2 regions of the Peribacillus sp. P4_D6 genome follow, and region 1 is predicted to be linked to the other one. Evidence: riboswitches for the same ligand, from Rfam matches in the RefSeq annotation. Region 1 holds a riboswitch; the other holds the start of a gene.
The links. Region 1 has a riboswitch for glycine ahead of AC1DVB_RS04445 (amino acid permease). Riboswitches for the same ligand answer to the same signal wherever they lie in the genome.
Positions count from the first base shown of each region.

Region 1 (18,583 bases):
GCCATTGCCTATTCCAAAGAAGATAAGGCCCAGGCCGGCAACGATCATCAATATAATCGTTATGATTTTTATAAGTGCAAACCAGAATTCAAATTCCCCGAATGATTTAACGGAAATGAGGTTGGCCGCCCCCAAGATGATCATGGCCACTACACCTGGTATCCATGCCGGTAACTCCGGGAACCAATATTGCATATACAGCCCAACCGCAATGATTTCGGACATTCCGACGATTACCCATTGAAACCAATTGCTCCAAGCAGTCATATAACCTGCCAAAGGATGTATATAACTGCTCGCAAAGGTTGCAAAAGAACCTGTAGTCGGTTCTAAATAAAGCATCTCACCCATGGAACGCATGATGAAAAATATAAAAATACCTGCAATGGCATAAGCAAGCATTACAGAGGGCCCGGTCCATTTGATCGTGCTCGCAGATCCCATGAATAACCCGACTCCGATGGTTCCGCCCAAAGCTATCATTTGAATGTGACGTGCTTCCAGCCCTCTCTTTAATTCCTTGTTCGACATGATTAACTCCTCCAGATGCAATATCGGTAATGCTTTTCTATCCTTACCACGAACTTATTAATTATTGCAGTTAGAAATGCTCTATCGAAAAAATATCAATAACACTTCATTTATGTTTTCTTATCTTATAATAGTAAATATTCTGTAAAAATACAATTGTATTTTTGAAATAAACAGTTACCAATAATATCTTGCTGATTTTTCTAATCTAAAAATATCATTTTAAAAAAATGATGTTCAGTATTTTATTATAGTGATCGTTCATAATGAGTAGAAAACAATCACTTCTGCTTAGACCTTAAGTTAAATGCGGACCACTATTAAACTACAGATAATGCCTGATTCACTTCAAAAAATTTGTTGACCTACCGAAAAATAGATGATAGAATTCCAATATTATTTTATAAGCATAATGAAATGATCAAGCAGTGGAAAATCATCACTGACTGACATTTCTTCACAACCGCATACAAGCAAGCGATGAATGCTATGGATGACACTATAGCAGGAGCAGCTTCTGGAGAGACTGTACAAGATGCAGCGCCGAAGGATTCACAATCTCAGGCAAAAGGACAGAAGAGTAACGAATGATATATTGTTATTCTGAGCCCTTTAAGAGATTGGTATTATCCAATCTCTTTTTTTATTGTCCATTTTGTGATTGGACTAAAACAACAAATGGGAAAGGCAAACTGGACGACAATCACGTCCCTCTCTCCAAGACCATGCAGGTAACATTCACTACCAAGACTATAAAAACGGGGGCGTACGAATTGGCTAAACAAGAATTAAAAAGAGATTTAAAAAATCGACATGTACAACTGATTGCAATAGGAGGAACCATTGGCACCGGTTTATTTTTAGGTTCCGGAAAAGCCATACAATTAGCAGGTCCTTCCATATTATTCTCTTATATGATAATAGGGATTGCCTTGTTTTTTGTGATGAGGGCCCTGGGGGAATTGCTTTTATCCAATGCAGGGTACACATCATTCACTGAATTCGCAACTGAATATGTCGGTCCATGGGCCGGCTTCGTGACCGGTTGGACATATTGGTTTTGTTGGATCATGACCGCAATGGCCGATATCATAGCTGTCGGTGTTTATATGCAATATTGGTTTGATGTCCCTCAATGGATTCCGGCTCTGCTTTGTCTGGTCATTCTGTTAGGATTGAACCTATTGACCGTTAAGATCTTTGGCGAATTGGAATTCTGGTTTGCCATCATTAAAGTAATCACGATCATCGCCTTGATCATCGTAGGAATTTTCCTTCTGATCCTCGGCTTCAATACCAATACCGGAACGGTTTCCCTAACGAACCTTTGGAATCATGGCGGCATGTTCCCCAATGGCATTTCCGGATTCCTGTTATCTTTACAGTTGGTCGTCTTCTCATTTGTCGGTGTCGAATTGGTCGGGGTTTCTGCAGCAGAAACGGCGAACCCGCGAAAGAACATTCCATCTGCCATCAATAAAATCCCTGTCCGGATTTTGCTTTTCTACGTTGGTGCACTATTCGTCATTCTCTGCGTCAACCCATGGACACAACTGGATGCCACAAGCAGTCCATTTGTAGAGGTCTTTGCGTTAATCGGCATTCCAGTCGCTGCAGGGATCATCAACTTCGTCGTTTTGACATCCGCTGCTTCTGCATGCAACAGCGGTTTATTTTCAACGAGCCGAATACTTTATACGTTAAGCAGGAATGGTGAAGCCCCAGCTAAGCTGGAAAAATTAAATAAACAGGCTGTTCCGGGCAATGCCTTATTCACATCCACAATCGTTGTATCAATAGGGGCATTATTAAGCAAGCTGATACCAGAACAGGCATTTACTGTCGTGACTACCATCAGTGCCATCTGTTTCATATGGGTATGGAGCATTATCTTGATCTCCCATATCAAATATTCGAAAACAAGGCCTGACCTAAGAGCCGAATCGACTTTCAAGGCTCCTTTTACACCTTTTGTCAATTACGTCATTTTAGGCTTATTCCTGTTCATCCTTATTGTTATGCTATTCGCTGAAGCTACACGGCTATCACTGCTCTTGACCCCAATCTGGTTCATCCTCTTGGTGATACTATATAATTATCGAAAAAAAAGATAGCTAAAGGAAATAAAGCCTTGAACGCAATATGAATTCAAGGCTTTATCTGCATATGAACATATTAGGCCTTCGGCTTTCTGCACACTTTTGCTAAAATATATCAGGCAACTGCATTAAATTTTATATCAAAATAGTGTAAGCTAATATATATTATCGGACCTTTCCCGTCATGTATGAATTTTCCATCCGGTTTGGTTCACCCATCCATCAGTGGCATTGAAGAATAAACCCCCATTGGTGGGCGTTTCACTTTATTTAAAACGGAGGGGGTTGTTTAATGAAGATTATATATATTCTTACACTAGTTCCTTTTATAGGCATACTGGGATTTCTACCTTTTGTTAATAAAATAGAACCATATGTATTAGGGATGCCTTTCAATATGTTCTGGATGGCTATGTGGGTGGTCCTTACCTCTGCCATACTCGGCATCATGTATAAGCTGGATCCCAGGAATCGGGAAGGTGACCAGGAATGAATATTGCTCTCTTAATCATTTTAGCATTTTTACTTCTATCGATATTTTTAGGAATACGCTCTTCAAAAGGAAAAGATATGGACTTGGAACAATGGACGGTGGGCGGACGCGGTTTTGGTGCGATATTCGTCTTTCTGCTGATGGCCGGGGAAATCTATACGACCTTCTCCTTCCTTGGCGGCAGCGGCTGGGCTTATGGCAAGGGCGCACCCGCTCTATATGTTCTAATTTACATTACTTTGTCTTACGTATTATCCTATTGGCTCCTGCCGGAAATATGGAGATATGCCAAAGAAAATAAACTGATGTCTCAATCCGATTTCTTTGTAAGCAAATATAAGAGTCCCAGTTTAGGAATTTTGGCTGCACTTGTCGGTGTGGTGTCGATGATTCCAGTGATCGTCGTGCAGCTGAAAGGATTGGGGATCATTGTCTCGGAAGCATCTTATGGTGCCATCTCAATGTCTGAGGCAGTTTGGATGGGGGCGATCAGCCTTACCATTTATGTGATGATCTCCGGTATCCACGGTTCAGTTTGGACCGCGGTCATTAAAGATATCATGATGGTCGCCATAATAGGATTTTTGGGGATTTATCTGCCGATTCATTACTTTGGCGGATTTCAGCCGATGTTTGAAGCGGTTGATGCCGCCAAGCCTGGTTTTCTAAAGTTCCCTGATCAGGGGCTTAGCGTATCATGGTTCATCTCCACGGTAATATTGCTCGTATTCGGTTTCTATATGTGGCCGCAAGTTTTCAGCGCTGTTTATTCAGCACGCAGCGGCAAGGTATTTCGAAAGAACGCCATCATCAGTCCTTTATATACACTCATGCTGTTATTCGTCTTTTTCGTTGGGTTTACAGCTATATTGAAAGTGCCCGGACTCGTTGGGGCAGATGCGGACCTCTCATTGCTGCGCCTTTCGATCGAGACCTTTGATCCATGGTTTATAGGCATAATCGGCGGCGCTGGATTGTTGACCGCATTGGTGCCGGGATCCATGCTTTTGATGAGCGTCGCTACACTGCTCGCGAAAAACGTTTATAAGGAATTTGCACCTGACGTATCCGATCGCCATATTGTACGATTGGCAAAGTTCCTTGTGCCAATCATTGCCCTTATAGCCGTCTACTTCACCTTAAACGGCGGCGAAACGATGTCGGCATTAATTCTTATGGGATACAGTCTCATCACACAGCTCTTCCCATCCCTTCTCTTTAGTCTGAAAAGGAATAATCCGATCAATAAATTTGGCGCAATCGCCGGCATCATTACCGGATTGGCCATCGTAATCTGCATTACACTCAGTCAATCGACAATAGGGACCTTGTTTCCATCCTTGCCGCAAGCAGCAAAAGATTTGAATGTGGGAATCATTGCATTGGCAGTCAATTTCATTGTGATGATCACGGTGAGTATTGCTTTCAGAAAGCACGCGGTTCAGTTGGAACCTAAATCCGTTAACGATATATGAAGCAAATTTTGAAACTGGTTATGGATCAATAAACATTGGAGGCTCAGTCAAAAGACTGAGCCTTCCTTATTCTCGGCTTCCAAGCATAGTGTCCTTTATCTCAATATTGTTTATGGGAAACCTCATTTTAGACTATTAATCTTTTCTGTTTATAAACAAATCCCCTATTTTAACTAATAAATACAACGAAAAAATAATCATCAAGGTTCTGGATACTACCAGGCCATCAATAGCTAAATCATATCCACCTCTTAATAAGACTTCCGGATTCAAACAAAAAGCAATCGATATTACGAAAGCTATTAAAATCAGGATAACACCGAACTGAGATCTATTTGACATTAACATTCCCTCACATTATATATTTTCCAAATAACAGCATTGTTTTTAGGAATAATCTACATTCATGGTCACTGGGGATGACTCAGTTGCATTAAAAATCCAAAATAAATAGCCACCCTGATAAAGAATGACTATATATCATAAAATATGAAGCTTTCTCAGTAAAATGCATCGTATTGCTTCCGAGCCAACAAAAAATACTCTCTTCAGAAGGTTCGGGCTTTTATTCGTGAGTTAGGAGCAAATACTCGTGAGTTTTATGCTTTTACTCGTGAGTTTGGAGCAAATACTCGGGAATTTCATGCTTTTACTCGTGAGTTTGAAGCAAATACTCGTGAGTTTCATGCTTTTACTCGTGAGTTTGGAGCAAATACTCGGGAATTTCATGCTTTTACTCGTGAGCTTGGAGCAAATACTCGGGAATTTCATGCCCGTTAAAGCTCATTTTCTTTTTAGCCCATACCTTCAGTAATCCACTAAAGCCTTCCTGCCATCATTCAATTCTTTGATCACTTTCTTATATTTCTGCAACTCTTGTTCCAGTTTTTGTTTTCTATTTAAAATCATTCTCGTAACCTCTTTCGGGGAGGGCCCGCCTTGAATGCTTCTGATTTCCACAAAATATTCGGGAGAGATTATTTTTTTCCATTCATCTTCTGCTATGTTCACTGATACGAATTCATTGATGATCTTATTGATTTCTTGTGTGTCCCAATCATATAGCTCTTTCCCTTCACTAATCGATTTTTTTGCAATATGACTGGCTATGGAATGGGCTTTTCTAAAGGATATGTCGTAATCTCTTGAAAGGGTATCCGCTAATTCAGTAATCGTTATACTGGATTTTGCGGCCATTTTCTTTGTATGTTCTTCATTTACTTTCAAAGTCGACATGACGGCATACATTAGTTTCATGACACGGCCTGCATTCGAAAAAGCCCGATATAAATGTGGCTGTAAATCATCTTCCGTATCGACGATATCACCAAATGGTGTATTGTGAATCATATTCATTGCAGCAAGTGCATCACCATACGCACTGCTTGCAATCGAACGGGAATGTTCAATGGAGACAGGATTCCTTTTTTGCGGCATGATGCTGCTCACTTGAACATAAGGGTCCGCCACGTGAAATGTACCAAACTCCCTTGTCACATGCTGCAGGAAATCTTGGATCCACCTTCCGGTATTGACCATGCACGTCATGATGGCAGTTGCGGTTTCCAATAAATAATCTGCCCCGCCAATCGAGTCATAGGAATTTTCAATCACCGAATCAAACCCAAGCAGTTCAGCCGTACGGTTCCGACTGATCGGAAAACCGGTGGTCGTTAACGCGGCTGCACCCAAAGGGGATTGGTTAACCGTTTCATAGGCTGCCCATAACCGGCCAATATCCCTTTGAAGTACATCATAAATGGCTAAAAAGTAATGTCCTATTGTAGTCGGCTGAGCCGGTTGGGTATGCGTGTAACCTGTAATATAGGTTTCTGTATGTTTTTCAGCCTGCACCAAGAATGCTTCACTCAATTGGTTTGCATAGTTAATCAATTGGAGCAGATGACCTCTCAAAACAAGCCGGTACATTGCAACTCCCATATCATTACGACTGCGGCCGATATGAATCTTCCCTGCAAGTTCATGGCCGATTTCCTCACCGATCTTTGCCTCCATCATGAAGAATAAGTCCTCGAATTGGGGCTGATAGGTCAACTGCGCGAGATCTGTTTGGGCCACTTTCCGAATCCCATCAAGCATGGTTTTCGCCTCTTCATCTTTAATGATCTTTTGTTCCGAAAGCATGATGACATGTGCCCGATGAATATCGAACATTGCATCAAATAAGTAATCTCTTTGATCATTAAAAACAGGCATCAGAAGCTCTCTAACATAGGTTTTTCCGGGAAAGACACTACCTTCATTTTTGATAAATTGTTCAAGCCTGCTCATCTTTGAACCTCCGATTTATAAAGCTTTTTCCGCTTTGATTCCAAAAAACTTGTTCGAAATAAAGAGAACGATTACAATCAGCGTGATTTGAATCATCCCATAGGCAGCGGCCTGCCCCATATTGAACATCCGAAGCTGATTCATGATTTCAATGGATATGGGCCTGTTTGAAATCGTGTACAACAGGACCGAGGTCGGGAATTCCCCCACAGATTCGATAAATGCCAATAATGTCCCTGATAAAACACCAGGCATAATAATAGGAAATATGACTTTTCTGAAGGTATAAAACCACTTTGCCCCCAAGTTTCTGGCTGCTTCTTCAATCGAGTCATCCAGCTGCTCCAGAACGGCATTAGTCGAACGGACAACGAGCGGAATATGCCTGATGAAATAGGCAAGCGGCAAAATCCAAAATGTTCCTACCAAAATTTGACCAAAGGAAAAAACGCTAGGTTCATTGAATGCAAATATCAAGTTCATCCCTATGACCGTTGCAGGCAACGCCCAAGGAATCATGACTAGAATATCGACAAAGCTTTTCCCGACGAATTTCCGTTTGACAAGTACATAGGACGCTATGACCCCAAACACCAGATTTGCCAACGTAGCAATAAACGCCATCAGTAAACTATTTCTTAACGGCTTGAAGATATTAGGGTCTTCAAACAAAAGCCTGTAATTTTCAACATTAAATACTGTGGGATACGTTTGAAATGTCCAGGTTCCATCCGGCACAAGTGAAAGCAAAAGAATCGTAAAGTGCGGTAAAAGCAGAATAATTACGCCGATGACCCCAGTTACGACCATCACCCATTTCATAACCGGGTTCTTCACTTCACTCCTGTGTGCCCCAATCCCTTTCGAGGCCATTCGATAATCCTTCCTATTCTGATACCAACGCATGAATAATAGAAATGAAATCGAAACGATGGATAGAATGACCGATTGGGTAGCGGCAATTTCCATATCACCATTGATTTTTGAAAAATAAATTTGCAGGCTCAACACCCTGTATCCGCCAGCCAATAAAAACGGGGCACTGAAAGAAGCCATCGATATCATGAAAACAAGTAAAGAGGCGGCAACGATTGCAGGTGTCAATAATGGAAATGTCACCTTCCAAAAAACCTTTATTTTATTTGCTCCTAAGTTATAAGCGGCTTCTTCAAGTGAAGGATCTATTTTATTGATTGCAGCGGATACGGTCATATAAAAATAAACATACATCGTATAGGCATGCACGATAAGAATTCCCGGTACCCCGCCAATCTTGAATGGAACCTTATCGAGACCGAACAGGTCCTTGATGGCATTTGGAATCAATCCCGATTCTCCATATAAAAACATAAAGGCCATAACCCCTACCAATGATGGAAGGACAATCGGCAAAATCGCTGCTGATGAAAAGAAGCTTCTGCCGGGAAAATCGTAACGGTTAAAAATGAAAGCGAGCGGAATGCCAATCAAGGCACTGACCAATACACTCAAAAAGGATATATAAACAGAATTCCAAAGAGCCACTAAGTTCGTTTTCGATTCCTGTACGAAGAAGTCCTGATAATTTCCAAGGGATATCGTTCCGTCTTTTTGCAGACTTTCAATAAAGGTCCTCAATGACGGGTAGAGTACATATGCTATGAGAACCAATACAACTGGAATAAGGAGCCAAACCGTCAATCTCGTATCACGATTTTTAATCATGGCGCATCACCGCTTATGACAGGGATAAGACGCAGCTGTTTCTCGGGAAGCTGGACATACACTTCCTTTCCTTGATAAAAGTATCCAAAATCATGGGTGTTAAATACGTCGACCCTTAGTAACACGTCTTGAACATCCACCATGACATTCACAACAGACCCAAAGAATTGGACGGAATTTATATTACCTTTAAAGATATTCGTTCCTTCTTCGATCACATCCAGAATCCTGATTGCTTCAGGACGAATCGAAACAGCAAGGTCAGCATCACTCTGTATGATTGAAATTCCGTCCCTAGCTTGATTTTCCACCTTCAATTTAATCGGTTTTTCACTATTCTTAAGGACAAGCTCTATATTATCTTGTTGAACTTTTTCAACTTGAACGGGCAAAAGATTAATCTCGCCTATAAAACTCGCCACAAAATCATTGGCCGGCCGATTATAAATTTCTGTTGGCGTCCCGACCTGGTGACATACACCATAATTGAACACAGCGATTCGATCACTCATGGATAATGCCTCAGCCTGATCATGAGTGACATAAATGGTGGTAATCTTATAATCACGCTGCAGCCTTAAGATTTCCACTCTCATTTCATCACGAAGCTTGGCATCCAGATTACTTAATGGTTCATCCAGCAGTAATATTTCCGGTTCAATGACCAGTGCTCTCGCAAGGGCCACCCGCTGCTGCTGTCCTCCGCTTAACTGGCTCACTTGACGATCCGAGTAGCTCTCCAGCCTGACCTTTTGGAGGGCATCCAGCACTCTCTTCTTTAAGTCAGCAGAAGAAACCTTTCTCACACGCAAGCCAAACGCTACATTTTCAAAAACAGTCATATGGGGAAAGAGGGCATAGTTTTGAAAAACCATGCCTGTATTTCTTTTCTCCGGAGGTACACGCGTCATATCTTTGTCGCCAAATCGGACGACACCTTTAGTTGGATAATAAAAACCGGCAATCATCCGAAGTGTTGTCGTTTTACCGCAGCCGCTTGGACCAAGAAAGGTAAAAAACTCACCTTCTTTGATGTCCAGATTTAACTGGTCAACAGCTATCGTTTTCCCGAAGGCTTTTTGGACATTCTCTATTTTTATTGACGCCATCCAAACGACACTTCCTTATTCTTTAATTTCTTTATCTCCGCTTTTAATATTTTCATCCCAGTATTTCATCCACTCGTCACCTTTTTCCTGGAATGCATTCCAATCAATATCCATCGCTTTAATTTCCGTTTCCGTGATCCATTCAGGTAAACCCTTCACATCACTTCTGGTCGGAATCCTGTAAAATTCTTCTGCTAATGTTTTCGCGGCTTCTTGTGAATTCACGAACTCATAAAAGGCTTCAGCCGCTTTTGGATGCTTGGCACCTTCAACGATGGCGATACCTTCTGTCAATACTGGCGTTCCGCTTTCTGGAATGACGAACTCAAATGGATAATTTTTATTTTCTTTCAGCATGACGACATCCGGCATTGCCCAAACGGAAAGTGAGCCCTCTCCTTTGGCTACCTTGTTATACATCATTTCCGGATTCGCTGAATATTCCTTCGTGTTTTGGTCGAGCTTCTTTAACCAGTCATACCCTTCTTTCGGATCATTTGTATCCTTATACGTACGATAGATCATCGCAGAAAAAATTGTCCTCATCGTTCCGGAGGCTAACGGATAGCGGATGATGATTTCGTCTTTCCATTTCGGATCAAGCAGCTCATCCCAATCTTTCGGTACCTCGTCTTTTGATAATTCTTTGCTGTTATACATGATGACTTCCGGTGTCTGGCTCGTTCCTGTCCAATACCATTCCGGATCGCGGAATCCTTCATCGAGACTATCGGAATAGCTAGGCTTATAAGCGGCCAGCAGCCCATCATCCTTTGCTTGATTGAAGTTCGTGGAAGGTGCACCCCACCAAACGTCTGCCTGCGGATTACTTTTCTCAGAACGAACACGGTCAAGGATTTCCTGAGACCCCATATCAAGCCACTCAACATCAATACCATACTGATCTTCGAACTGCTTTTCGAATTTTGATAAAATATCTTTGCCATGCGGTGAATAAACAACGATTTTATCTTCGAGCTCACCCTTTTCGCCAGCATCCGAATTCGTTTTCGTATCTGTACCGTTACATCCCGAAATTAATAGTGCTGCCGAAAAGGTCAGTACTGAAACAAGCGACTTTTTCCTATTTTTCATTAATATTCCCCCTCATCGCGAAAATTCAAAATGCCATCATGTTCCCTTAAAAATAGGGAAACCGCTCCAAGCACCCCTGCGTCTTCTCCCAGTTGTGAAGTTTTCATTTCTACTAAACTTGGAAGATATCGATCAACGACCTCCCGAATTCTAGGTAAAATGTATTCAGCAGAATTTAATACACCACCTCCTAAAATGATCACTTCCGGATTTAGCAAACTAGCCGCATTGACAATTCCGCAGGCTAAATGTTCGATGGCTTCATTTATGATGGCCATAGCTGCAGTGTCTCCTTTTTTTGCTGCCAAAAAAGCATCCTCCCCCGATAGTTCGGAAGATTTGGCCCGTTCGAATAAAAAATGGTGAGGATCCTTGAGGACCTCCCTGGTGAAGTGACCGCCAATCGACTTGCCTCCAGCGACACTTTCCAAATAGCCGTATCTATGGAAAATCGGCTTGAATTCACGTTTTATATCCTCTTTGTCCGTCACCATATATCCCATTTCCCCAGCGGCACTGGAAGCTCCTCTGTATAACTGGTTATTCAAGATGATGCCGCTTCCGATTCCCGTGCCAACCGCAATGAACAGTAAATTCCGCTTATTTTGTGCATTACCCAGCCACTGTTCACCTAGTGCAGCCGCGTTTACATCATTGTCCAGAAAGATGGGGAAATCAAAATAACGCTTCGCTTCTGCTATAAATGGATATTGTACCCAGCCTAAACTCGGTGCCTCTATTACTAATCCGCTTGCCGTTTGCGTAATGCCAGGGATCCCGACTCCCATCCCCAATATCCTTTCCTTCGCAATCTGATTCTTTGCAACTAACCGCTCCGTTTCAATCGCCATTTGTTTAAGCAGCCCTGAATTTAAATAAGTGTTTGTTGAAAAACTAGTGTCAGCAAGGATGTTGCCGCTTAAATCGCTTAAAACGATTTTCACTTTCGTCCCGCCTATATCGACACCGATGATATAGGCAGCCTTTTCATTAAAAAAGAGCTGGATGGGCCTCCTCCCGCCTTGAGATGAGGATACTCCTATTCCTTTCTCGAATACCCATTTCTCCTGTATAAGTTCATCCACAGCCTGTGAAACAGTTGGTTTACTTAGCTGAAGCTTAACGGCGATTTCAGCTCTTGAAATGGGTGAACATTCTTGGATGCATTGAATGATTCTTTTTTTATTTACATATTTTTGATGACTGGGTGTCCTTTTAAAACTCATCACATCACGGCCTTACATTATTTAGTTAGTAAATCTTCCTAATTAAGTAAAAATATAACTTAAATAATTTCAACGCACAAGTTTTTTTCGGAACATTTAAAATGTTCAACTTTTAATAGTTACTTCGAATTATTTACATTTATAACCATTGGTGCTATTTATTAGATAGGTTTTTTTATCTGGTTAGTTAGAAAACATTACTAACCTACATTTTTTTTAGGTGTTTTATAAAAGTTGAAGGGGGTTAAAAGAAGAATGAAAAAAGCTTTGTTATCGTTGTTTTCCCTTTTGTTGGTTCTTGCATCATTGCCACTTGGAGGCAGCGCTGCAAATCCTGATGATACCAACGTCGAATTATGGAATGCGGTCAAGCCGCTCGAAACGACTGTGACATTCTTGAACAGCGGTGCCCATCCCGATGATGAACGCAGTGACTTTCTCGCTTATCTATCGAGAGGGTTAGGGGTGAAAACATCCAGCCTGATTGCAAACCGTGGTGAGGGAGGACAAAATGAAATTGGGGATGAACTGGACAACGCTCTTGGAATCATCCGTTCGAGGGAAATGATAGAAGCTGCAAAAATCACCGGGGTTAAAGCCTATCATCTAAGCGAAACGACCTCTGATCCCATTTATGATTTCGGTTTCTCTAAAACACCAGAGGAAACATTACAAAAATGGGGCGAGGAACTCACATATGAACGGCTTATCCGCTTTATTCGGACGTATCAGCCAGATATATTGATGCCATCCTTTCAAAATGATGATACCCAGCATGGACATCATCGAACAATGACAATCCTAAGTGAACGTGCCTTTACGGATGCCGCCGACCCAACTGTGTTTCCACAACAATTGAAACAAGGTCTATCGGTATGGCAAGTGAAAAAGTTATATTTGCCCGTTTCCTCGGCAGATCAAGCAACCACTTCGATAGAAATCGGTAAATATGACCCAATATACAAAATGACTTACCCACAGCTTGGAGAACAATCCCGCTATCTGCACAAAAGCCAAGGCATGGGTTCTGATATCCCTGCAGCACCGCGCCAGATCCATTTGGATTTGAAGCAAAGCGCGGTTGATACAAAAAGCGAGTCGGACCTTTTTGCAGGTGTACCTTACAATTTTACTGAATGGGCTGAAAAACTCCCCCGCTCAGCTTCAAAATTAAAAGGTGAATTTAGGTACCTGCAACGGAATCTGGACGCTGTTATTGAGTCTTATCCCCATGCTAAACGTGTTTTTTCAACATCCCAAAAAGCTCTTTCCAATGTTCGTTCAATGACTGCGCAAGTCAAAAAGGCAAAGCTAAGCCCTGCCATCAAAAACGACTTGCTTCATAAGCTCTCATTAAAAGAAGAGCAATTGGAAAACGTCAGTTATGTTTCCTCAGGGCTCGAGGTTCAAGCTGAAGCAGCTTCAAAGATTCTTACTAAAGGTCAAAATACGTACGTAACCATAACCATGAAGAATAACGGGAAACAAACATTGAAAAAAGTCGCTGCTGCATTGAACGTGCCTAAAGGATGGAAGACAAAAATAAAATCAAAAGATGTCAATCTGGCACCTAATAAATCAGTGACAATGACCTACCTGGTTGAAGTCCCTGAAGATGCAGCTTATTACCATGCCTATGATGAATCAACCATTACGACCAGCATTTCTTATAAATACGGGAGCACAAAAACTTCCATCAAGGAAGAATTGGATGGAACGATCGCCGTCCTTCCCGACGTTGCCCTTACCTTATCTCCTGAAGATATCGTCGTAAATACAGCAGATGTAAAAGAGGAAATCCCAGTGGCGGTGACCTTGAAAAACTATACAGAAGGAAAAGCATCAGCAAAGGTCGCTTTAAAAGTCCCTGAAAATTGGGGAGTTCATCCCCAAAATGCCACTGTATCATTTAATGAAAAATCAGAAGAAAAACAAGTGAAGTTCACCCTCATACCGCCTAAGGCCATCCAAAATGGTGAATATCAGGTGAAGGCAGCTGCCACTGTCAATGGGAAAACCTTTGATTCGACCATTCAGGAAATTTCCTATGACCATATCGGAACATTCTATTACCAATACCCAGCAGCTATCAATACCGTTGCATTTGAGCTTTTGAAGCCAGCTTCATTAAAAGTGGGGTACATTGAAAGCGGATTCGATAAAGTGGCAGATTACTTAAGCAATGCAGGGCTGAACATTACGAAGTTAACTGAAGCTGATTTAGCTGAAGGTGATTTAAGTCAATATGACACGATCGTTACAGGCATCCGTGCCTATCTATCAAGGGAAGATTTAAAGGCAAATAACGCGCGCTTACTTGAGTATGTGGAAAACGGCGGACATCTCGTCGTGCAATACCATAAACCGGGTGATGGATGGGATGCATTGAAGACGGCTCCATATCCTCTTACCCTCGGGAATCCTTCGATTCGCTGGCGGGTAACCGATGAAAGAGCCACAGTAAACGTGTCGAAACCAGAATCGGCGCTTTTTACCTATCCAAATAAAATAACAAGTGATGACTGGAGCAATTGGGTCCAAGAAAGAGGATTGTATTTCCCAATGGAATGGGATGAACGGTATGAAACATTCATTTCCATGGCTGATCCGAATGAAGAACCATTTGATGGCGGTATCCTTATGGCTAAATACGGTAATGGCACCTACCTCTATACCAACCTTGTCCTATACAGGCAAATTCAAGGCCAGGTCCCAGGCGGATATCGAATCATGACGAACTTGATTAGTTACGGTGCCAAATAAATAAAAAGAAACCTATGCATGTGTTAAATGCATAGGTTTCTTTTCTGTGACGTTTGCCCGATTGAAGCTGATATGAATAAAAACATCTCCTGACTGATAGGTTCCTGCTCTAAAAACAAAAAAAGTTATGCACAAAGATGAGGGAAAGGCTATGCGTTTGGGGTTTCCCCTCATTTCCCGCATTGCTTTGTCCACACTTTATGCACAACTTCATTCATGACTTACGATCTTAAAAAAATCCCGTTAAAGCACTTTGCTCAAGAATGCTTTGGTTCTTTCGTGCTGAGGGTTACCGAATAATTCATTCGGCTCATTTTCTTCCACGATATACCCTCCATCCATGAATATCACCCGGTCCCCGACTTCCCGGGCAAAGCCCATTTCATGCGTAACGACGACCATTGTCATTCCTTCTTTAGCAAGTTGTTTCATTACCTCCAAAACATCACCGACCATTTCAGGGTCAAGGGCAGAAGTCGGTTCATCAAATAGCATGATCTTCGGATTCATCGCCAATGCCCTTGCGATGGCGACCCGCTGTTTTTGTCCGCCGGAAAGTTCCCCCGGATAGCTACTTGCTTTTTCCTTTAGACCAACCTTATCCAATAACTCAAGCGCTAATCTTCCTGCTTCCGCTTTATCGGTGGCACGAATTTTAATAGGGCCCAAGGTTATGTTCTCCAAAACGGTCTTATGTGGAAATAGATTGAAATGTTGAAAAACCATTCCAACTTCTTGCCGGACTTTGTTTATATTGATTTTCCTTTTAGGATCGGTAATATCATGTCCGTTAATGACCACCTCGCCGCCGGTAACTTCCTCAAGGAGGTTCAGGCAACGCAGGAATGTACTCTTTCCAGATCCAGAAGGGCCTATTACGCAAATTACTTCCTTTTCCTGCACTTCTGCATTTATATCTTTTAAAACCTCGACAATTCCAAATGATTTTCTTAGGTTTTTTACTGTAATGATGCTCATCGAACTTGTACCCTCCTTTCTATGAAATTAGCAATTAGGGTTAACAAATAGATGATGATAAAGTAAATTACACCCACGGCCAGCCAAACCTTGAATGCTTCAAAGGTTGCCGAAGCTTGAATCTGACCTTGCTGGGTTAAATCGGCTATACCAATTACGGATAATAGAGAAGTGTCCTTCAAGCTGATGATCGATTGATTCGTAATGGTAGGGAGCATCCTTCTAAAGGCTTGCGGAAGTACGACATATCTCATTGTTTGAGCTCCAGTGAACCCGATGGATCTTGCCGCCTCCGTTTGCCCTTTATCGATTGATTGTATCCCCGCCCTTATTATTTCAGCAAAATATGCTCCTGCATTGATTGCAACGGTGATTATTCCGGCTGTTGTACTGTCCAAAGAAATCAAATTCAATGAATTCACACCAAAATAGATAAAAAATAACTGAACGATGAACGGTGTCCCTCGTATTGCATCCACATAAACCTTTGCAATCCAGTTCAAGATTTTGATGGGGGCAAGTCGCAGCAAAGCGACAAGTAAACCAATCAAAAAACCTAGGATAATGGCAATCACAAAGATATAAAGTGTCACCTGAAGTCCTTTTAATAAAAGAGGCAACGCCGCAACAATTATATCCATTTCTTTCACCCCTTTGAAAAAGAAAGCGCGCCATAAGCGCGCCTAATGAGCTTTAATCTATTGTTTATTAACCTTATTCACCAAGATACGTTTTTATTATTTCATCATATGTGCCGTCTTTTTTAAGATTGGCAAGACCATCATTTATTTTTTTCAATAAATCCCCGTTTTGCCCTTTCAATACAGCAATTCCATATTGGTCACCATTCAAACGGTCACCTACGATTTTCAACCCAAGATCTTTTTGGGCGATTGCATATGAGATGACAGGATAATCTTCTATAAGGGCATCCGCATTACCGTTGGCCACTTCCTGGAACATCGCTGGACTATCATTGAATTGAACAACTTTGATTCCTAGTTTCGTAGCATTATCCTGTGCATATTTAGCACCTGTTGTTCCTTTTTTCACTGCTATGGTTTTTCCTTTAAGATCCTTAACGGTTTTAGTGCTTGTATTATCTTTCTTAACAACTATTGTTAACCCTGCATCAAAATACGGTGTTGAGAAATCCACTACCTTTTTTCTTTCCTCTGTAATGCTCATTCCTGCAATGGCCACATCAAGCTGATTGGCTTGCATAGCCGGAATGATTCCACCGAAATCCATTGGAGACAATTTGATTTTGAAATCCTGGTCTTTCGCGATTGCATTGATCAATTCGATATCGATACCTTTATAGTCGTTCCCCTCTTTAAATTCAAAAGGAGGATAAGTCGTATCCACACCAACTTTATATACCTTTTCAGGTTTCTTTTCCTCACCTGCATTTTTTCCTTCATTGGTTCCACAAGCCGAGATAAAGATAGTTAAAATCAAAAACATACTCAATAAACCAAGTTTCTTCATTTAAATCACTCCAATTCTTAATTATACGTGATAATAAATAATTCTCCCTATAATATAGCATAAGAATAAAGTATTATAATATGAATTTTTAGAATAAATATTATTTTCTTTAAATAATTTTTATGGACGTTTTTCCTAATATTGTTACAGTGATGGAAAACACAAAAAGGCTATGGGATCCTTCTCGATAAAAATAGCCGATCATGTCATCAATACCTGTAAAACAAGACCATTGAAGGGTGGTATTCACAAGGGTTCCTTTGGTCTTCCCTAATAGGAGATGCCTCATTAGTTGGATAAGAAAAAAACTAAATCAATTAACTTTTGGATCCTTTTAAACTAGAATATAGGAATTGTTTTTTTTTCGCCTCCACTCCCCCTGATTCAAATGTCCCGCACAACCGTGAGTCCTACCATGTCTACTTCTATCAAAAAGGCCAACCAGTAATTTTTACTGGTCGACCTTATAATACGAACGCATCCGTTCGATTTGTGATCGAATTAAGATTCATTGATTTGCACTAAAGCAGCAATATTGCGATGGGTGCCGTAATAATTAACGTGATGAGTGTCCGTTCAAACCAGATAACAATCAACTTCGTAATGCTGATCGGGATTTCGGTTGATAGGATACAAGGTATCGCCGCTGAAAAGAACAATATGGATGAAACAGAAACCACGGCAATGATGAACTTAGTTACCAGTGGTGCATCAACTACAAGAAGCGCCGGCAGGAACATTTCTGCAATTCCTATAGCTGAAGCTTTTGCAGCCAAAAATGGTTCAGGTATTTGCAATGCCCAGGTAAATGGGTAAAAAAGATAGCCAAGTAAATTAAATACTGAAGTGTACTCCGCTAATACAAGGCTGATGAGACCAACGGATAAAATGGACGGCAGAATGCTCATTGTCATAAGAAAACCGTCCTTTAAGTTTTTCCATAAATTTCTGCCAAGACTTACTTAATTATTTGCTCCTACCATCGCACTGTTCCAGACACTTCGGAAAAGTCCTTGTTTGAAAACTTCTTCTGGGTCCGCATTATCCGAATAATATTCGTCGCTCATTTTATTTATTGGACAAAAACGTACGGTAATGGCAAGGTACGTGATCGCTAAAGAAACCCAAAAGAAAAGCGACCAGAGGTCCATAAGCCCGAGGGTTTTTGCTACAACGATCATAAACGACGTTGCTGAAACCGTTGAAAAGGCAGTTGCAATAATAGCTGCTTCTACAAGGGTGTATTTTCCTTCTTTATATAGTCGATTCGTAATAAGCATACCAATGGAATAGCTCATACCTGTAGGTCTTGTCGTTCCTTTTGGCG
Region 1 covers NZ_JBFUIQ010000007.1:625-19,207, forward strand. Annotated here, with positions in the region: partial or broken gene AC1DVB_RS04440 (amino acid permease) at 1-531, opposite strand, end outside; glycine riboswitch at 1,039-1,117, shown strand; gene AC1DVB_RS04445 (amino acid permease) at 1,305-2,645, shown strand; gene AC1DVB_RS04450 (DUF3311 domain-containing protein) at 2,923-3,123, shown strand; gene AC1DVB_RS04455 (sodium:solute symporter family protein) at 3,120-4,598, shown strand; gene AC1DVB_RS04460 (hypothetical protein) at 4,734-4,940, opposite strand; gene argH (argininosuccinate lyase) at 5,406-6,890, opposite strand; gene AC1DVB_RS04470 (ABC transporter permease) at 6,906-8,594, opposite strand; gene AC1DVB_RS04475 (ABC transporter ATP-binding protein) at 8,591-9,703, opposite strand; gene AC1DVB_RS04480 (extracellular solute-binding protein) at 9,719-10,798, opposite strand; gene AC1DVB_RS04485 (ROK family transcriptional regulator) at 10,798-12,024, opposite strand; gene AC1DVB_RS04490 (NEW3 domain-containing protein) at 12,280-14,787, shown strand; gene AC1DVB_RS04495 (amino acid ABC transporter ATP-binding protein) at 15,031-15,765, opposite strand; gene AC1DVB_RS04500 (amino acid ABC transporter permease) at 15,762-16,406, opposite strand; gene AC1DVB_RS04505 (transporter substrate-binding domain-containing protein) at 16,480-17,256, opposite strand; partial or broken gene AC1DVB_RS04510 (YjiH family protein) at 17,778-18,551, opposite strand; partial or broken gene AC1DVB_RS04515 (nucleoside recognition domain-containing protein) at 18,569-18,583, shown strand, end outside.

Region 2 (5,466 bases), on a different contig from region 1:
ACCGTCTTTATGAGGAATTTCGATCACTTCCACGCGTTGCCCTTTCGCATATGTCTTCACAACTTCTCTTGATTCAGGATGAACGGTTCCTGAAATGAGAATCTTCTTCCGCCTTGTCTGTCCAGAAGCAAGCATCGCTGCTTCAGCCAGCGCCGTCCCGCCGTCATACATGGAGGAGTTAGCCACATCCATGCCCGTCAATTCACATATCATCGTTTGATATTCAAAGATTGCTTGAAGCTCGCCCTGTGAAATTTCAGGCTGATACGGTGTATACGCCGTATAAAACTCAGAACGGGAAAGAACATGATCGACGATGACCGGCGCGTAATGGTCATAGACACCCGCACCAAGGAAGGAAGCATAATTTTTAAGGTCCGCATTCTTTGCAGCAAGCCTTGATAATTCTTTCATTAATGCAGGTTCCGATTTAGCAGGCTTGATATCGTATTCTCCTTGAAAACGAACGCTTTCAGGGATATCATTGAAAAGTTCTTCAGCAGCGGATACCCCTATCTCTTCCAGCATTTCTTGTTTATCTTGCTCTGTCATGGGTAAATAACGATGTTTCATCTAATGACCATTCCCCTCTATTTACGTGGTTTTTTATAAAAAGGTGTTTGTATTATAACGGCTTTCAAACGTTTGGAACGGATTTCCACTTCGACTTCCGCATCCAGCACCGAAAATTCCTTATCGATAAGTACCAATCCAACGTTTTTCTTCAATGTTGGCGATTGGGTACCAGTCGTGACCTCGCCAATGACTTCATCACCGCTGTAGACCTTATACCCATGACGTGGAATGCCACGGTCAATCATTTCAATTCCCACAAGCTTGCGGGGAGCYCCTTTCTCCTTTTGCTCAGCAAGAACGGCTTTCCCGAAAAAATCAACTTCCTTATCCACTTTTACTGCAAAACCAATCCCGGCTTCTATCGGGGTGATGTCAGCTGAAAGCTCCTGCCCATACAGCGGCAGTTTTGCTTCAAAACGCAGGGTATCACGAGCACCTAAACCAATCGGCTGAACCCCCTCTTCCTTACCGGCATCCATAATCGCCTTCCAAAGGGCAGGGCCATTTTTACTGTCGCTATATATTTCAAAACCATCTTCACCAGTGTATCCAGTACGGGAAACCAGCGTGGAGATACCGTTAATCATGACATCATCCTTGAACTTGAAAAATCCAATTTCACTTAAGTCAGTACTTCCCGATAGTTTTTGTAATATCTTCTCTGCAGCTGGTCCTTGAAGTGCCAGCTGTGTATAGTCACTTGAGACATTCGTAATTTGCGCATCTTCCGTTAAATTAGCTTGCAGCCAATTGAAATCTTTTTCTGTATTCGCTGCATTGACCACGAGCAGATAGTCGTCCTCAGCCCTTTTATACACGATAAGATCATCAACCGTGCCTCCGTTTTCATAACACATGGCGGTATATTGGGCCCCGCCCTGTTGCAGCTTTGATATATCATTGGTCAGCATCTTCTGTAAAAAGGAAAGGCTCCCAGGCCCCTTAACATCGACTTCCCCCATATGGGAAACATCAAATAACCCCGCTTTTGTCCGTACGGCTTCATGTTCATCCTTTATACCTGAAAATTGGACAGGAAGTTCCCAGCCGCCAAAATCAATCGTTTTACCTCCGTATTCACGATAAACCTCAAATAGTGGTGTTCTTTTTAAATTGGTCAAAAAATGACCCCCTTCAGATTTTTTTAAAAATTAATTGGCTTCATTATCAAAAGCTTCTTGTCATTACGCATCAGATACAAGCTGATTCATGATGTGAAAAAAGCACAAAAAAGGACAGAGAAAGCCCGTTTGAGCTTTTTCTCTGTCCTGAAACCTGAAAGTTTACCTATGTAATAGGTTTTCCCCTTTGGTGGCCGTCCCATAACGGGCGGCGCTCTCCAGAGTTGCGTCCAATAAGAGTTCTTTTGCCTGAGAGATTCACTGCTAAGTTTGCTCCTTCGGCGCTACATCCGTAGTCTCTCCCCTTATCTTCACCCGCATATAAATGGTCTACCATTGAAAGGAAGCCAATAAGCCCCAAGCATCGGTAAAACCTTTGAGCATAAATGGAATGCATTCTCTGCCAATTCTCCTAAAACTTCAGAAACCGTTTGACTGATCTCCTTCAGTAATCTTGGATAAATTAGGAGCCTATAGCCCATACTAAGAAAACGCGAACTGCAAAATCGATGTACAAACATTCTTTGTAGCGTTTGGAAATTGGAATTTTCTAAATATACTTATATCCTACCCTAAGAAACTTATCTCTGCAATATTTTTTGAAAAAGAAATATTTTTCTTACTTCACATATGAAATGTTCGGGTTTTGACCTTATATTAAGGAAATTATGATTTAAGAGGGAGTTATTTCTATGAAAATCAATATATCCTTCAATTCTGAATGGAATGACGAGTTTCTGCAAAAGATGGAAAATGACGGTCCATGGGGAAATTGGGAGCTTTATAAGTTGGCGGTTCAAATGGAGGAAAACCTTATCATCCCTGATTTTGAAGGTTTACAGGCGCCCAAGCACCTTCCTCAGCTAACCCCGCTTCCCCATCAATTGGAAGCGGCGAAGCAAGTAGTGGAAAAGATGAATGGAAAAGCCATTTTGGCTGATGAGGTAGGGCTGGGAAAAACAATTGAAGCAGGCTTGATCCTAAAAGAGTATATGATTAGGGGCCTTGTAAAAAAAGTATTGATCCTTGTTCCGGCTTCCCTTGTCACACAATGGGCATTTGAATTGAATACCAAGTTTCATATTCCGGCAGTCGTTCAGAGAAAAAGTTATGTCTGGGACTCCTGTGATGTGGTCATTTCATCCATTGATACAGCGAAACGCGCTCCACATCGAGATATCATCTTTACTCAGGAATATGACTTCATCATTATTGATGAAGCTCATAAACTTAAAAATAATAAGACGAAGAACTATGAATTCGTCCAAAATCTGAAAAAGAAATTTTGTTTACTCCTGACAGCCACTCCGATTCAAAATAAAGTCGAGGAGATATTCCACCTCGTTTCGTTATTGAAACCGGGCCACTTGGGAAATGCTTCGCTCTTTTCGGAAAAGTATAAAGGGAAAGGCCGGAACATAACTGAAGATGAACACCTAAAGGAACTGGTCAATACTGTCATGATTCGAAACCGGCGGGCCGATACTGGCATTGAATGGACAAAACGGCATGTGGAAACCATCACCATTGAATTTTCTCCAACGGAACAAGCATTGTATGATGCTGTTTCCAAATTCAAGCCAATTTCGGATGGATCAAAAGGAAGCGCCTTTTCGGCTCTCACTCTCCAAAGGGAAGCATGCAGCAGCAGAGAGGCTGTCTTTTATACATTAAAGAATATGAGGGATAAATACGATCAGCCTTCCCCTGATTTTTTGGCAAAGCTTGATGATTTATTTACTAAAGTGAATGAAACGGTCCAGAACTCAAAGGCTGAAAAAGCTTTGGAACTGATCAAGAAAATAGATGACAAAGTGATTATCTTTACGGAATATAGAGCGACTCAACTATATCTCCAATGGTACCTACAACAGAATGGAATTTCTTCTGTTCCTTTCCGGGGCGGTTTTAAGCGCGGAAAGAAAGACTGGATGCGAGAATTATTCCAAAAGAATATTCAGGTATTAATCGCAACAGAAGCTGGCGGGGAAGGGATAAACCTTCAGTTTTGCCATCACTTGATTAATTTTGACCTGCCCTGGAACCCAATGAGGCTTGAACAGAGAATTGGACGGATTCACCGCCTTGGTCAGGAAGAAGATGTGATGATTTATAACTTTGCCACGAAAAATACAGTTGAAGAACATATACTGAAGTTACTATACGAAAAAATAAATTTATTTGAAAAAGTAATCGGTGAATTGGATGATATTCTAACCAAACTGGATATTAACAACATTGAAGAATATTTAATTGATGTGGTCGGCGAGTCCAAAACAGAAGGCGAAATGAAAGTCAAGATGGATAATTTTTCATCGTTGATCCAATTCGCTCAATCAATGAAGGAAGGTGAGGTTCATGCAGCAACGGGAAATTCATGATTTTTTAATCACTTTCTTTAAAGCCAATGATTGTGAAATACTGGATAATGCACCCACCCACCTTACAGTGCAATTGACGATTGAGATGGATAAAGAATTAATGAACAGACCCTTTTATTGGCATTATCTAGAAAAAACAGGAGGTGTTCCGAACCCGGCACAAATCACTTTCATTACCGATCCAGAACAAGCTCCATCCGATTTAAAGGGAGAAATGATTCATTTTGGCTCCCCTCGTCTTCACCAGATTATTCAATCAACCAAAAAGCTGGCAGGGTATACTAGACTTTTTGAGAATACGCCTCCATCAAAAGGCAGAAATAATCCTTTGTTTCCTTGGCTGACCCTGAATGTGAAAATATCCTATCAATGCGACCGCAAAAAAGATACTTTCATGTCAATCGGACTGAATTTAATCTCGGGTGAAATAATGGAAGGGTTTCACCATCGGGTTTTACCGATTAACGTCACCCCGAAAATACCGGATTATTCCTTTACGCTTTCACCTCTGATCATGCCCAAGAGTGGATTGGCAAGACTTGATACATACATCAGAACCAGTTTCGAGGATGATGACCATTCCTGGGCGGAGGAAGCAATGCTGCGCTGGCAGAATGACTTGAATTTATTGGAGCATTTTTACAAGGATATGGACGAAAAAAGTGAGAGCTATTATACCGAAAAAGAAGCACTAAAAGCACAATATGAACCCAACATCAGAATATCCATCATCAACGGAGGATTATTTTACCTATCAGATAGGGCGTTGGGATAAGTTAAGAACAAAAAAACAGATGTCCAAGTTCAGGACATCTGTTTTACTTTTTGATCGTTTTCCTTATAAACATCGACAAAGCAAAAGGGACAATGCCAAACCAATGTGACATACCCTGGTTTTTATCCTCTTTTCTGTGAAGGCGTTTTTCTTTTCGTTCTTTTTTCGTCAGATTGAAATACTCGACAAGCTGCTGCGTCAGATATTTAATATAAGCGTTTGTAGACATATAAAATCATCACCCTACGCAAAGTATGTCCGGTTTACGCTTTTTTTATTCCTTTCCTTGCTCCCTTCACCGTAAACCTGTCGCGTTCCCTAATAAAATGGTGTTGATTTTGCTATTACACAGCTTGCTTCTCCAACCATTCTTTCACTTCCCCCGCTTCTTTATCGTATTGAATGATGACACTGCCCTCTCGATCATTTTTAGTTTTGGAAGAAAACTCGATATAGACGTAAGGACCTTCTTGCTTCATTAAGGAATATCGCACCACACCATTTGGATATGATATTTCCCCCTGGATGATTTTCGGAATCTCTTCGCCCCACTCTGCCGTCACATCCTTGATGGCTAGATGGACAAGATGGTCGGCCACAAGCGACTCTTCCA
Region 2 covers NZ_JBFUIQ010000053.1:11,028-16,493, forward strand. Annotated here, with positions in the region: gene gcvPA (aminomethyl-transferring glycine dehydrogenase subunit GcvPA) at 1-573, opposite strand, end outside; gene gcvT (glycine cleavage system aminomethyltransferase GcvT) at 591-1,697, opposite strand; glycine riboswitch at 1,838-1,921, opposite strand; glycine riboswitch at 1,925-2,012, opposite strand; gene AC1DVB_RS15950 (DEAD/DEAH box helicase) at 2,390-4,078, shown strand; gene AC1DVB_RS15955 (YqhG family protein) at 4,056-4,853, shown strand; gene AC1DVB_RS15960 (YqzE family protein) at 4,897-5,082, opposite strand; gene comGG (competence type IV pilus minor pilin ComGG) at 5,198-5,466, opposite strand, start outside.
Region 2: another riboswitch for glycine. It lies ahead of gcvT (glycine cleavage system aminomethyltransferase GcvT); the one in region 1 lies ahead of AC1DVB_RS04445 (amino acid permease).